DNA from 3 places in the Corynebacterium stationis genome. Region 2 is predicted to be linked to each of the others. Evidence: predicted binding sites of a transcription regulator. Region 2 holds the regulator's gene; each other region holds the start of a gene.

Evidence for each region. Region 2 encodes LexA, which represses DNA repair genes until DNA is damaged. Its sites were predicted from a motif close to CGAACANNTGTTCG; they were not measured.
Region 1: CSTAT_RS02830 (error-prone DNA polymerase) is a predicted target of LexA. The motif match lies at 2,476-2,489, and genes of this name have one in related genera.
Region 3: CSTAT_RS04750 (SAV_6107 family HEPN domain-containing protein) is a predicted target of LexA. The motif match lies at 1,903-1,916, and genes of this name have one in related genera.

What each region holds. Positions count from the first base shown of each region.
Region 1 covers NZ_CP009251.1:562,913-567,233, forward strand. The annotation lists gene CSTAT_RS02815 (methionine ABC transporter permease) at 1-206, opposite strand, end outside; gene CSTAT_RS02820 (methionine ABC transporter ATP-binding protein) at 203-1,231, opposite strand; gene CSTAT_RS02825 (MetQ/NlpA family ABC transporter substrate-binding protein) at 1,308-2,210, opposite strand; gene CSTAT_RS02830 (error-prone DNA polymerase) at 2,512-4,321, shown strand, end outside.
Region 2 covers NZ_CP009251.1:1,227,719-1,232,039, reverse strand. The annotation lists gene nrdR (transcriptional regulator NrdR) at 1-339, opposite strand, end outside; gene lexA (transcriptional repressor LexA) at 1,175-1,882, shown strand; gene CSTAT_RS05745 (DeoR/GlpR family DNA-binding transcription regulator) at 2,312-3,106, shown strand; gene ptsP (phosphoenolpyruvate--protein phosphotransferase) at 3,159-4,321, opposite strand, start outside.
Region 3 covers NZ_CP009251.1:1,015,053-1,019,373, reverse strand. The annotation lists gene mraZ (division/cell wall cluster transcriptional repressor MraZ) at 1-194, opposite strand, end outside; gene CSTAT_RS04755 (DUF3040 domain-containing protein) at 723-1,121, opposite strand; gene CSTAT_RS04750 (SAV_6107 family HEPN domain-containing protein) at 1,356-1,808, opposite strand; gene CSTAT_RS04745 (GNAT family N-acetyltransferase) at 2,069-2,626, shown strand; gene CSTAT_RS04740 (polyprenyl synthetase family protein) at 2,658-3,758, shown strand; gene CSTAT_RS04735 (alpha-(1->6)-mannopyranosyltransferase A) at 3,768-4,321, shown strand, end outside.

The DNA.
Region 1 (4,321 bases), 660 kb from region 2:
ACCAGCACGTTCAACACGGTGTAAACCACGCGGTTTTTCAAGATACCCGAAGGTCGCGTGGTGTAGAGCAAAATACCAATAAACAACCCCAAAATGCCCGCCACCAGCATGGTGACAATGACCATGATGAGGGTGTCTTGGATAGCGGTGGTTAAAGTGCTGCCCAGGCGATCCCAGTCGGCTTCTGCCAGATAGTTGATGTTCATCGGGTGATCTCCTGAATATCGGTCGTGGCGTTCAAGGTGTTGTAGAAGTTCTGGATTGCAGCCTGTGGGCCGTTAAGGCGAACAGTCATCTTGCCAAAGGAATGCTTTTGCAGCGTGGTCACACCACCGTGGACGATGGAGATATTAACGCCGGCGTTGCGAGCATCGGCAGCCGCGCCAAAGAAGCCGGAGTCCTCAGCCAACTCGATGGTGAACAGGCGGCCATCATAAGCCAGCAAGTCATCGGCTTCGACTTGGTCAGGAGTATTACGCAGCGAGGTAGCCACGAAACTTTGCGCCACGGAAGTCTGCGGATTGGAGAAGACCTCATAGATAGAGCCCTGTTCCACGACGACACCGTTTTCCATCACCGCAACTTTGTCAGCGATAGAACGAACAACTTCCATCTCGTGAGTAATCACCACGATGGTGATGCCGAATTCCTTGTTGACTTCACGCAGAAGCTCGAGCACCTCCTTGGTGGTGGAGGGGTCAAGGGCGGAGGTGGCTTCATCGGCAAGCAATAGCGTCGGGTTGGTAGCCAACGCACGAGCGATACCCACGCGCTGCTTCTGGCCGCCTGAAAGCTGCTCCGGGTAGTTGCCGCCACGGTCAGCCAGACCAACGAAGTCCAGAAGCTCAGCCACGCGCTTTTTACGCTCAGCCTTACCCATGCCCTGCAGCTTGAGTGGATACTCAATATTGCCCGCTGCCGTGCGTGAGGTAAACAGGTTGAACTGTTGGAAAATCATACCGATATTCTTACGAATTCCGCGCAATTTAGACTCCGGCATCTTCGCGATGTCGGTGCCGTCCAGTAACACGCTGCCCGAAGACGGCTGATCCAGTCCATTAATCATGCGCACCAGCGTGGACTTACCGGCACCGGAATAGCCGATAATGCCCATGATTTCGCCTGCCTCAACGGTCAGCGAAACATTGTCTAGTGCTTTAATCTCAGCTTTTTTCTGTTTGAAAACCTTGGTGAGATTGCGGAATTCTACCCGCGTTCCAACAGTGCTCATGGCTTTACTCATTTCAGTTGGAAACCCCGTCAAGCGCGATTCGCCGACGGGGTGTTCGATGTGTACTTAAGAAATCTTAGCTGTTGCGCTCTGCTTCTTCGAGGCGGTCCAAGATTTCTTGCAGCTCTTCCTGAGTGCGCTCTACCTGAACGGAAGTGCCCTTGGCATCTTCATCGACAGCAGCCTGGACTTCTGGGGAGTGCCAGAGTTCAGCCAACTTCTTGATGGTCTCGTTGTCTGCGTCTTCTGCGCGGACTACGAAAGCGTTGATGTAAGGCTCAGCCTCTGGGGAGTTTGGATCGTCTTGGAAGACAGCCAGGTTAGGGTCAATGCCTGCGCGGTCTAAGAAGGAGTTGTTGATGATTGCTGGGGTGCCCTCGCCGTAAGCGGATGGGGTCTGTGCAGCGTCAACTGGGGTGATCTGAACCTTGGAAGCCTCGGTGTCGATGTCAGCTGGGGTTGGGGTAACCAGACCCTCTTCCTTCAAGGTGATCAGGTCAGCCTGGACCAGAACGTTGATGGCGCGACCCTGGTTGGATGGGTCATTCGGGATAGCGATGGATTCGCCCTCAATGCCGTCGATGGAGTCGTGGTCCTTCCAAAACAGTGCCAAAGGAATGATTTCGGTGGCCACGATTGGGGTCAGATCCGAGTCGTTGCCGACGTTGTACTCAGCCAGGAACTTCAGGTGCTGGAAGTTGTTGGTGTCCAGCTGGCCCTGTTCCAAAGCCTGGTTAGGGGTGGAGTAGTCAGCGAAGTTCTCGATTTCGATATCGATGCCTTCAGCTTCAGCTGCCTCTTCCAGCGCAGCCCATGCCTTCTTGGCGGCATCGGTGGTGCCTACGCGGATTGGGCCGTCTTGCTCTGCGGACTCGGAATCGCCGGAAGCGGAGTCGGAGGAATCAGAGGAGCAGGCAACCAGGCCAGTTGCAGCGATAACTGCTGCCGAGGTAGCGGCTAGTACGCGACGAATCTGCATGTTTATTACGTCTTTCTTTTCAAAACGGAGGTTGTGGTAACAGGGATTATTGGTTTATTGCTGGATTGAAATTAACAACTAGCGAACCGCTTTGTCTATTCGACGTTTTATTCACGATGGTTGAAATAGGTGTTTTCGCTGCCTGTAACCAGCTTATATAGCAATTTTCACGCTGCTGAATATTAATAGACCGCACTGTTTCTCGGTACTTTTTGCTAAGGCGCCTGCTGGCTGTCACGAAAAGGCTGCTCGTTTCTTGGCGATTAGAACAGGCGTTCGTATCGGGTGTAGTGTTTTCGCTATGAGGTTCAACGGCGGAAGTCAGCTGTCTTGGTCGCGCATTGAAAGGATTTTATCCGGCCGGCTAGGACCTACTCCCGTGCGGGTTTATGACGATTCGCCACAGCTTATCGACGCCACCCCGCGCCGCCCTAAGACTCAATCTCAAGTACCTTTTGCGGAACTACATGCCATCTCATGCTACTCCTTCTTGGCCGGTGCTTCCGAACCGGAAGAGATGGTGGATAGGGCAGTTGAACTGGGGTTAGAAGCTTTAGCGGTGGTGGATCGTGATGGCTTTTATGGCCTGATGAAATTTGCTGAAGCTGCCGCTTTGCGTGGGCTGCCGACGGTCTATGGAGTGGAGCTGTCCATCGGCAAAGGTCTGCTTGCGATCGCGCGTGGGCCAGAAGGGTATCGGCGTCTATCGCGACTGGTGGCGCAGGCGCGGATGGCGACGGGTGAAAAAGATGAAGTGCGTTATCCTCCGCTTGCGGAAGTTGCCGAACACTTAGGCGAGGAGTGCGTCATTGTCGTTGGGTATGAGTGGGCCGATGAGGTTGATGGGCTGATAGCGGATTTCGGCGCTGAGAATGTGGTGCTGGAATACGCTGCGACGCTAAGACCAGAAGATACTGACCACCACGACATAGTAGATGCCATGCGCGCGCGACATCAGCTGTGCGCGATTGCTACCGCGCTGCCGGCTGCCGCGACGCGAAAGGATGCGCGCCTGGCTGCGGCAAAGCACGCGCTTTTTCGCCGGGAGTCTTTGGAACAAGCAGAATCTACCCAACACCCCATGGGGGCGCAGTGGCTGCGCTCAGGCGAGCAGATGCGCATGCTTATGCCCGACCGCGCTGAGGAAATCGCCTTTACTGTTGAGCTTGCCCGAGCATGCGCCTTTACCTGGGATGCACTCGCCCCGAATCTACCGCACTGCGGGGTACCCGAAGGCTTTGATGAGATGAGCTGGCTACGCGAGATGGTCGCCCAGCGTGCCCCGCGGCGATACCGCGCGCACCCAAAGTCGTGGAACAAGGCGAAGAGGCAGATTGAGCATGAGCTGGGGGTCATCGAAAAGCTAGGCTTTCCCGGCTATTTCCTGATTGTCACCGATATCGTGGATTTTTGTTCCCGCAACAGTATCTTGTGCCAAGGCCGTGGCTCTGCGGCGAACTCCGTGGTGTGTTTTGTCCTCGGCATTACTAATGCAGAGCCGATTTCCGCGCAGCTGCTGTTTGAACGTTTCCTTTCCCCGGACCGCGATGGCCCGCCCGATATTGATGTTGATATCGAATCCGGTCGCCGGGAAGAAGTCATCCAGTACGTCTATGATTTCTACGGCCGCGACCGTGCGGCGCAGGTAGCGAATGTGATTACCTACCGCCGCAAGGGTGCGCTTCGCGATGCCGCGCGTGCCTTGGGCTACCCACAAGGCGCCGGCGATGCGTGGTCGAAAGGTATTGCGGATCCTCCCGAAGACGTCTCCCACCTCGCCGAGCAATTTCGTGGCCAGCCGCGACATTTAGGTATTCACTCGGGCGGCATGGTCTTATGCGACCGCCCGATTGCCGATGTCGTGCCCATGGAGTGGGCGCGCATGGATAATCGTTCGGTGCTGCAGTGGGATAAAGACGACTGTGCCGCAGCCGGGCTGGTGAAATTCGACCTGCTGGGCTTAGGCATGCTCGAAGCTATTCACCACATGGTGGACTTGGTGAAAGAAACCCGCGGCAAGACCATCAATCTCTGGGAGCTGGACCTTGCGGACCCGGAGGTTTACGCGATGTTGTCGCGTGCCGATGCCGTGGGTGTCTTCCAAGTCGAAT
Region 2 (4,321 bases):
CAGTGGATCCAAGATCGCTAAACCAATGTCGTTGGCATTGACCTGGGAACTGCCGTGACTGCGCACGCGCTCTTCTACTTCTTGCGCTAAGCGCTTGAGCGCATCATCGCTAACATCGCGACCCTGGCATGCTCGGCGAACACCGCGGATAAGTTTATCGCTGCTAAAGGGCTCTGCTAAGCCATTGCGTTTGACCACTAGAAGGATGGCTTTTTCAATGGTGGTAAATCGACCGCGACATGATGCGCATTCGCGGCGCCGGCGGATTGATGAGCCGGCATCGATGACACGAGAGTCAATGACACGGGATTGTTCATGATGACAAAATGGGCAGTACACCAAGCGTCCTTACGTAGAATTCCCAACACGTACTAACCGTGCGAGGGGTTTTAATACTAGAACTAGTGTACTGCCCTGTCCGAATCCACTACGGACTACCCAAATGGTCTATCAGTTTGGGATGTGGCCCGGGTGTAGGAAAGCTTTTAGCGAGTTTGCACGCTGTGGGAAAAAGACGAAGAACTAACGGTTGGTGCAGGGGTTACTGGCTCATCTGAGGCATTAAAGCCAGCGAATAAAATGCTAGAAAATACTGCCGCACCGAACACAGCACCGAGAGCCAGGTTGCTTCGAACGCTTTCCCAGCGACTCATAGATTCAGAAGCCTCAACAGACTCGAAAGAACGCGCCTGTTCGAAAGCGTTTCGTTGTGGTGTTCTAGCGACTGAGTCGAGAGTTCGGACTCGGTTGACGCGCGGTTCGCGCACTGCAGGCTCCCACACAGATGCAGCAGGAGTTTGTCCCGCGCGTGTGATTGACTTCAAGGAAGAACGAGTTGAATGAGCATTCCGCGATTAAGAGCAATAGCCATGATGTTATCCTTTCGGTTACGCAAGTGACACTATCTAACTTCCTAGACACTCCAGATGTCTATTCGCGCAACTGTTCGATTATTTATCTATGTTCGATTTATAACAGGATTTCGAAACTTTGTCCACACCGGGCGCGAAATAGTCGAACATGGGTGCAAAACGTGATACAAATGGAGTATCGATTAAAACAGGCAAGTTTCACCGTCTACCAAAATCTCGCAGTCACTGTTCTAAGTTCAATCGAGCTAAGCCGGCCAGTACCCAAGATTTTGGATACCGGCTTAGATATCCAAGGAGCTAAAATGGCTAAACCCCGAGGTATTACTCCCCGGCCCGACATTTCCGAACTTTCACCACGCCAACGTCGAATTCTCGAAGTCATCAAAGACGCGGTCGTACTGCGCGGATATCCACCAAGCATTCGCGAAATCGGAGATGCGGTTGGACTGCAGTCAACTTCGTCGGTTGCTTACCAGCTCAACCAGCTCGAACAAAAGGGCTTCTTGCGCCGTGACCCCAATAAGCCTCGCGCTGTCGATCTTCGCCAATTTGCTATGGATGATGAATCGAAGCCAGGCCGCAAGCCTGCTGCAGAGCCCGTAGTTGAAGATGCCTTGCCCGAGACCGCTTCCAGCGTGAGTTACATTCCCGTGGTTGGACGTATTGCGGCTGGCGCACCTATTACCGCGGAAGAGAATGTTGACGCATACTACCCACTGCCCGATGACATCGTAGGCAAGGGTGAGCTCTACATGCTCAAGGTAGTTGGTGAATCCATGAAGGATGCAGCAATCTTGGACGGCGACTGGGTCATTATCCGCTCCCAGCCAACAGCTGAATCTGGTGACTTTGTTGCAGCTTTGCTAGACAACGAAGAAGCCACCGTGAAGGAATTCCACCAGGACTCCAGTGGCGTGTGGCTGCTTCCGCACAATGAGGCTTTTGCCCCCATTCCAGGTGATGATGCCAAGATTATGGGCAAGGTCGTCTCTGTTATCCGCAAGATCTAGCTTTTGGGCAGATCTTTGACCGTATTTCCACGAAAGTGGGGATACGGTCTTTTTTTATTGACGGCAAATGTGGGATAGACATGTCACGCCCCCCCCCCCCCCGAATGGGTTGTTTGCTTCTGCTCTCATTCACAGACAATCCCACATTGCTTTGGTGACTGTTAGCGCGCTGACCGTTAAGAATGCCGGCGTCTGTACTGGCTATAGCTCTAATTAGTGACATGGCGACAGTGCACGATCTGTGTTTAGTTCTGAATTTCATGGCATTCTGGAGACAACACTGCCCCAATTGGGACAAGAATCCACATTTGCTTTTGCCTTACTCTCTTACACCCCAACCGAGTAGACATGACGTGGGTTTAATACCGATACGGCTCGATGTGACCTAGTTTTCAATTGACTATTGCCCAATGCGGGAAGGGATGCTAAATGTACGCTGAGGAGCGACGCCGACAGATTGCTTCAATGACTGCAGTTGAAGGCCGCGTCAACGTCACCGAGTTGTCCGAGCGCTTCGACGTTACGGCAGAGACTATTCGTCGTGATTTAGCCGTGCTGGACCGTGAGGGCGTTGTGCATCGCGTCCACGGCGGTGCTGTTGCCTCCCAGTCTTTCCAGACCTCGGAGCTGACCCTTGATTCTCGGCTGCGTTCTGCTACTACTGCCAAGATGGCGATTGCCCGGGCAGCGATGGAGTTTTTACCGCAGGGCACCGGCAGCATCTTTTTAGATGCGGGTACTACCACCAGCGCCGTGGCTGACCTCATTGGCCAAACCCCGGCAGCACACCAGCTGTCCATTGTCTCTAATAGCCTGCCCATCGCTTTGTCTTTGGCCAATAATGGGGTGCAATATGTGCAGTTGCTCGGAGGTACGGTTCGCGCCATAACGCAGGCTGTCGTCGGTGATACTGCGCTGCGCACCATGGCTCTGCTGCGCGCTGATGTGGCTTTTATCGGCACCAATGCTTTGACGCTCGATCACGGTTTGTCTACTGCAGATGCGCAAGAGGCCGCGATTAAATCAGCTTTTGTCACCAATGCACACAAGGTTGTGGTGCTGTGTGACTCTTCCAAGTTGGGAACTGATTACCTAGTCAGTTTCGCTTCCTTGTCAGAGATTGATGTTGTCATCACTGATAGCGGTGCCTCAGAGATATTTTTAAATTCACTACGGGATCGCGAGATCGATGTTGTTGTCGTAGATGACCTAGCGCGTAGCTAAGTCAGTAACTTGGCAAGCAGGCTCCCCCGATGCCTGCTTGCTTAAATCTTTCTTAAGAGGCGTAGCCGTCTAACAGCGCGCGAACTGCTTCGCGTGCTTCTGGTGCACCGGGAGCCATAATGGCCGCTTCGGCCATTTCCTGGCACTGCTCAAGGGTTACTTCAGCCAGTTGTGCACCCACACCGGCTATGGCGGTGGATGCTGCCGATAGTGAGTTCACGCCCAGGCCCACAAGCACGCAGGCCAAGATAGGATCGGCTGCTGCTTCACCGCACACTCCGACTGGCACGTTGTTATCTGCGCCGCCAATGCAGGTGTGCTGGATCAAACGCAACACTGCTGGCTGCCAGGGGTCAGTCAGATAGGCCAGCTGTGGCGACAGTCGGTCAGCCGCCATCGTGTACTGGGTTAAGTCATTGGTACCAATGGAGACAAAATCTAGGTGTGGCATGATGGTATCGGCCATCAAGGCTGCAGCCGGTACTTCCACCATCGCGCCAGGCACCAGACCACGTTCGCGGCATAGTTCAGCAAACCATTGTGCTTCTGTCGAGGTTGCGACCATCGGAGCCATGACCCAGGTTTGAGCCTTTTCATTGCGCTGTGCTGCTGCTTGGGCAATGGCATCCAGCTGGCGCGTAAGCAGTGATTCATTATCCCGCGCGATACGCAGGCCGCGCACACCGAGGGCGGGGTTTTCTTCATCGTCTAAAGTCGCATAAGAAATTGGCTTATCCGAACCAGCATCAAGGGTGCGAACTACCACCTTGGAATCTGGGAACGCATCAAAGACCTTGCCGTAAATCTTGGCCTGCTCATCGACAGAAGGCTCACTACTGGCAGACAGGAAGGATAGTTCGGTGCGGTAAAGGCCAATACCTTCTGCTTGGGACTGCGCTGCTAGACGTGCAGCGTTGCCATCAGCCACATTGGCAAGTACTTGGATTGCATGCCCGTCTTTGGTTTGAGCAGGACCTGTCCACTGAGCTACCTTTTCCGCACGCACTTTGTAGTCGGCGACGGCCTTGTGTGCTTCTGCTTCATCGGCATCCGTGGTCACGGTTCCCACTGCGCCATCGATAAAGACGACGGTGGATGATTCGATGTCGCGCAGCGATTTGCCCACGGCAACGATGCATGGAATATCCAGCTGGCGGGCAATGATTGCCGTGTGGCTGGTAGGACCACCTAGTTCGGTCACCAGAGCTTTGACGT
Region 3 (4,321 bases), 210 kb from region 2:
GCTTCTGGATTCGTTCGAGACACGGCCGCTGCTTTGCGTGCCCTTTCCGCGAATTCCTCACGGGGATACACGGCTAAAGAGTGGTCTTGCCCCTTTGTCACCATCAGCCCTCCAGCTAGCTCATCACGAAACTTCGCCGGAAGGGTTAGTCGACCTTTGTCATCAAGCTTCGGAGTGTAGGTTCCGAGAAACATCCCGGTCCACCTTCCTTGCTTAACCACACCGGTTTCCTCTTCACGAATATGAAGCGGTGTGAATGCTAGATTCTCACCACTTCTAACCCGCTGCGCCCCACTCTACCCCACTTTCCCCCACCTTCAACAGTTTTACACGCAAGCTATCTCTACTTTTAACCATAACCGCAGTTCAACAGCTGTAAATTTGGTGGGGAGATTTCCCCAAAACACTTCTAGCCACACCCAAAACACACAACTATTACCCCATCATCAACAATTGCACCAATAACAAATGTGTTTGCTTAATCCACTTTCTCCCCGATTCACTCACACGAACAGGCATTTTGGCACACAAAAGAAGATCCCCACTAACCCACTCGCCGGGCGGGCAACTCTAGAACCCTGTCTGGGCGCAGGGTGGGTGATAGTGGGGATTTGAGGTGGGTGAAAGTGGGAGATTATAAAAAGGCAAAACAAAACGAGGTGCGCCCCAGCCGGATCTACGGCTGGGGCGCACCCCGTTAAGGCAATGAGTGCTACTTGTGTCTAGCGCTCTTCAAATCGGCGACGGAAGTTTTCTTCTAATTTGCTCGCAGCGCCACTGTCTTTCGCAGAGCCCGCTCCACCGGACTTGGATTTCTTCCCAGAAGAACGCGCGGAACCATCTCCAGAACCGCGAAGCATCCAAACTCCTGCACCGAACATGACTAGGAATCCAGCAATGGAAAGCAGCACGAACCACAAGCTTGTCTGCGCCAATGCAACGCCGCCCACCAGCATCACCAAACCGACAACCACAAGCGCTACACCGCGCAGGGTTACGGCACCGCCGGAGCCACCAAATGAAGAGGCACTGGACACGGAGGCCCCGAAGTTGGGATCCTCAGCAAGCAGGGACTTCTCAATTTCGCGAAGTGCGCGCTGCTCTTGCTCTGAAAGAGACACTGTTCCTCCAATAAGTCCGGGCTAAAAAGTTACGTATCAACTATCTCAGCAAATCGCCACCCTATGTTTACCTTCAGTATAACCGAGCCATCGCTGCAGCCGATCATCAATTCGGTGACAATATTTCCTGTTCTACCTAATACAACGCACACAATAACCAGTTAGTTCCCGCGGTTGCAGTTTCCTATGTCACCTTTTCAAACGATTATCGCCACACTTCGGCAGCAACTAGACCTATGCCGCTTGGCCACCGACTCCATCAAAGTCGTGAGTGCCAGTCTCAGCCATTTCCAAAAAGCGAGCCGCCAAGTCCATCAGGTCAAATACAACCTTGTCCGCGACCTCTCGGTCAATACCGGACGCTAGGCGCGAGCGCGTCCGAGAGTAAGCACGGAAAGAATCTGCCCATTCCTCTTCCTCTGCCCCCACTAGGCTCAATTGATCCCACGCAGAAGTCGGCAAGCGGCGACGCTTAGAAACGGTTGCGGAAGCTGCCACACAGGCGCCAGCTGTGCGCAGCCCAGCCTGATATGCCTTCTCCAACGCCTGATCCGTCCGTCCATTCGCCGCATCCGCACGGGCATCAGCAAGCAAAAGCGCGGCCTGGGTCAGAAAACGCTGACGCTTGGAGCCTTGGCCACCCTGTCGCTGAACCCGTCGAGCTGTTGCAGAAATTACCTGTCCCATCGCTTTGCCTCCTTCACGCTATTGCTTGCGATATAACCCGTGTGTTTATGTGCCTTACTTTAGAACCCGCTTCGTACATCCATGCCCACATTATAGCTCACATGTTCGACAATGAAAAGGTTTCTAATGCACACAGCGCTGCAAGTTTTCGAACACCACAGCGGGTTCATGTTCGATCAAGACGCAACCGTCCCAACTCTTTTCCCTTCAACAGGGGCAATCTCACCCATTACAAGTAAAAGTTTTGTTAGATAGAGACTGTGTCTTTAACAATCCGCCGTCTCTCACCACAGGAGTTCGCGCTCAACGCCGACTCCTTGGTGGATATCTACATCAGTGCCATGGGCTATGACCCCGCCATTCGTGAAGGCCGGGTATTTTCCTGGCGGCGTGAGGTTATTCGACCCGGTTTCACTGCACTGATCGCTGAAGACGCGACTGGAGTTATCGGCGTTGCCTACGGTTTTATTGGCACTCCGGATTCGTGGTGGGACCGCCAACTACGCCTCGCGCTGCGTAAGAAAGGCGAATTATCCGCGGAAGAAGTCGAGATGCTTCGCAGCTACTTCGAGGTTGCGGAAGTCCACGTGCTTCCACGGATGCAGGGCCATGGCTTGGGCAGACAGCTCCTGGTTGAATTGTTGTGGAATGCGCCGGGCAAATGGGCTTTGCTTTCCACGCCTGAAGTCCCCAATGAATCTAACCGTGCTTTTAGTCTGTATCGGTCAATGGGTTTTACAGACGTCATCCGCCAGTACCGCTACCCCGGCGATGAACGCCCCTTTGCCATCTTGAAATTGCCGCTACCGCTTTCTTAATGTCGGGAATGCTAAAGGTAGGCTAAAGGCCATGAATAATTCTGAGGATTTCTCCCAACTTCCTATAGCCGAGATTCCCAAGCACGTTCGTGCTGAACTCTCCTCTTTTTTGAAAGCCCGGGAGCCTCAGCTCGCACAAATTGGAAAACCTGTCACCGAAGCTATTGAGCATCTAGAGCGCTTCGTGCTCGACGGCGGCAAGCGCATCCGCCCTCTCTATGCATGGGCCGGCTTCGTGGCCGCTGATGGGTTGTTAGGTTCAGAAGCTCCCCAGGCGGTCCTGCGCGCTGCTTCTTCTTTGGAATTCATTCAGTCGTGTGCACTGATCCACGATGACATCGTGGATGCCTCCGATACCCGCCGCGGCAATCCCACGGTGCACCGCGCGGTAGAAGCACAGCATCGTGCGCTGGGCTGGACGGGAGATTCTGCTGATTTCGGCCGCTCAGCTGCAATTTTGATTGGTGATATGTCTTTGGTTTGGGCCGAGGATATGTTCTTAGACTCCGGTATTTCGCAGGCTGCCATACAACGGGCTCGTGAGCCATGGCGAGCCATGCGCACTGAGGTCATCGGCGGGCAGCTCTTGGACGTGTCACTAGAGGCCGCAGCCATTGAGTCGGTGGAGCTGTCTGATTCGGTTAACCGTTTCAAAACCGCTGCGTACACTATCGAACGTCCGCTGCATTTGGGTGCCGCTATCGCGGGGGCATCAGACAAGCTAATCGATGCCTTTAGAGGCTACGGTCGCGATATCGGCATCGCTTTCCAGCTTCGTGATGACCAGCTAGGTGTCTTTGGAGACCCCCAGGTTACCGGCAAGCCAGCTGGTGATGATCTGCGCGAGGGCAAGCGAACGGTACTGATGGCAATTGCCTTGCAGCGTGCCGATGAACAGGATCCACCCACCGCAAAGTTCTTGCGCGAAAATCTTGGCGCGACTGACGATCCAAGCGTGTTGTCGAAGATGTCGCAGATGATTGAAGACTCTGGGGCGTCTGAAGAAATTGAGCAGCGCATTGATGCTCTTACCCAGTCTGGCCTGGAGTACCTTGCTGCCGCGAATGTAAATTCCGAGGTAACGGAGCTCCTGCGTTCTTTGGCTATCAAGTCCACCGCACGAGCAAAATAGGATCTTTACATGGTCAAGCAAGCAATGACTATCAAACTGCCCAGTGCCCTTGCCCTTGGTGTTGCGGGCACAATCGTGCTCACCCTTGCGTCGTATGCAGGTGGTGCGACGCGCAATCGCGGCGGTATTCTAGAAGCCCTCAATATCAGCGTGGTCTCTGCCGGTCATGGGCGTAATATCGGCATGACTTTATTCTGGGTGGGCATGTTTGCGCTCATTGCAGCATGGATTTTGGCCGGCAAGTTTCTCATCAGCTCCAGCGTGCGACGCAACACCGGTGTGGTTGATACCTCCTCGACTCCGCCAAAATTTTCTTTAGCAGCCCGCCCTGTGCCCTCGGCGCAGGTGGATGAAACAGCTTTTGCGAAAATGCGCACAACAATGTGGGCATGGATTGCCCCGTTGCTCTTGGCTGCGCCACTGTCCTCCCGGGACGTATATTCCTACCTCATGCAAGGCGCGATGGTGCGCGATGGCTTTGATCCTTATACGGAAGGCCCGGCGGTTAACCCTGGCCCATTCTTGTTGGAGGTATCCCAGGACTGGCGCAATACCACTACCCC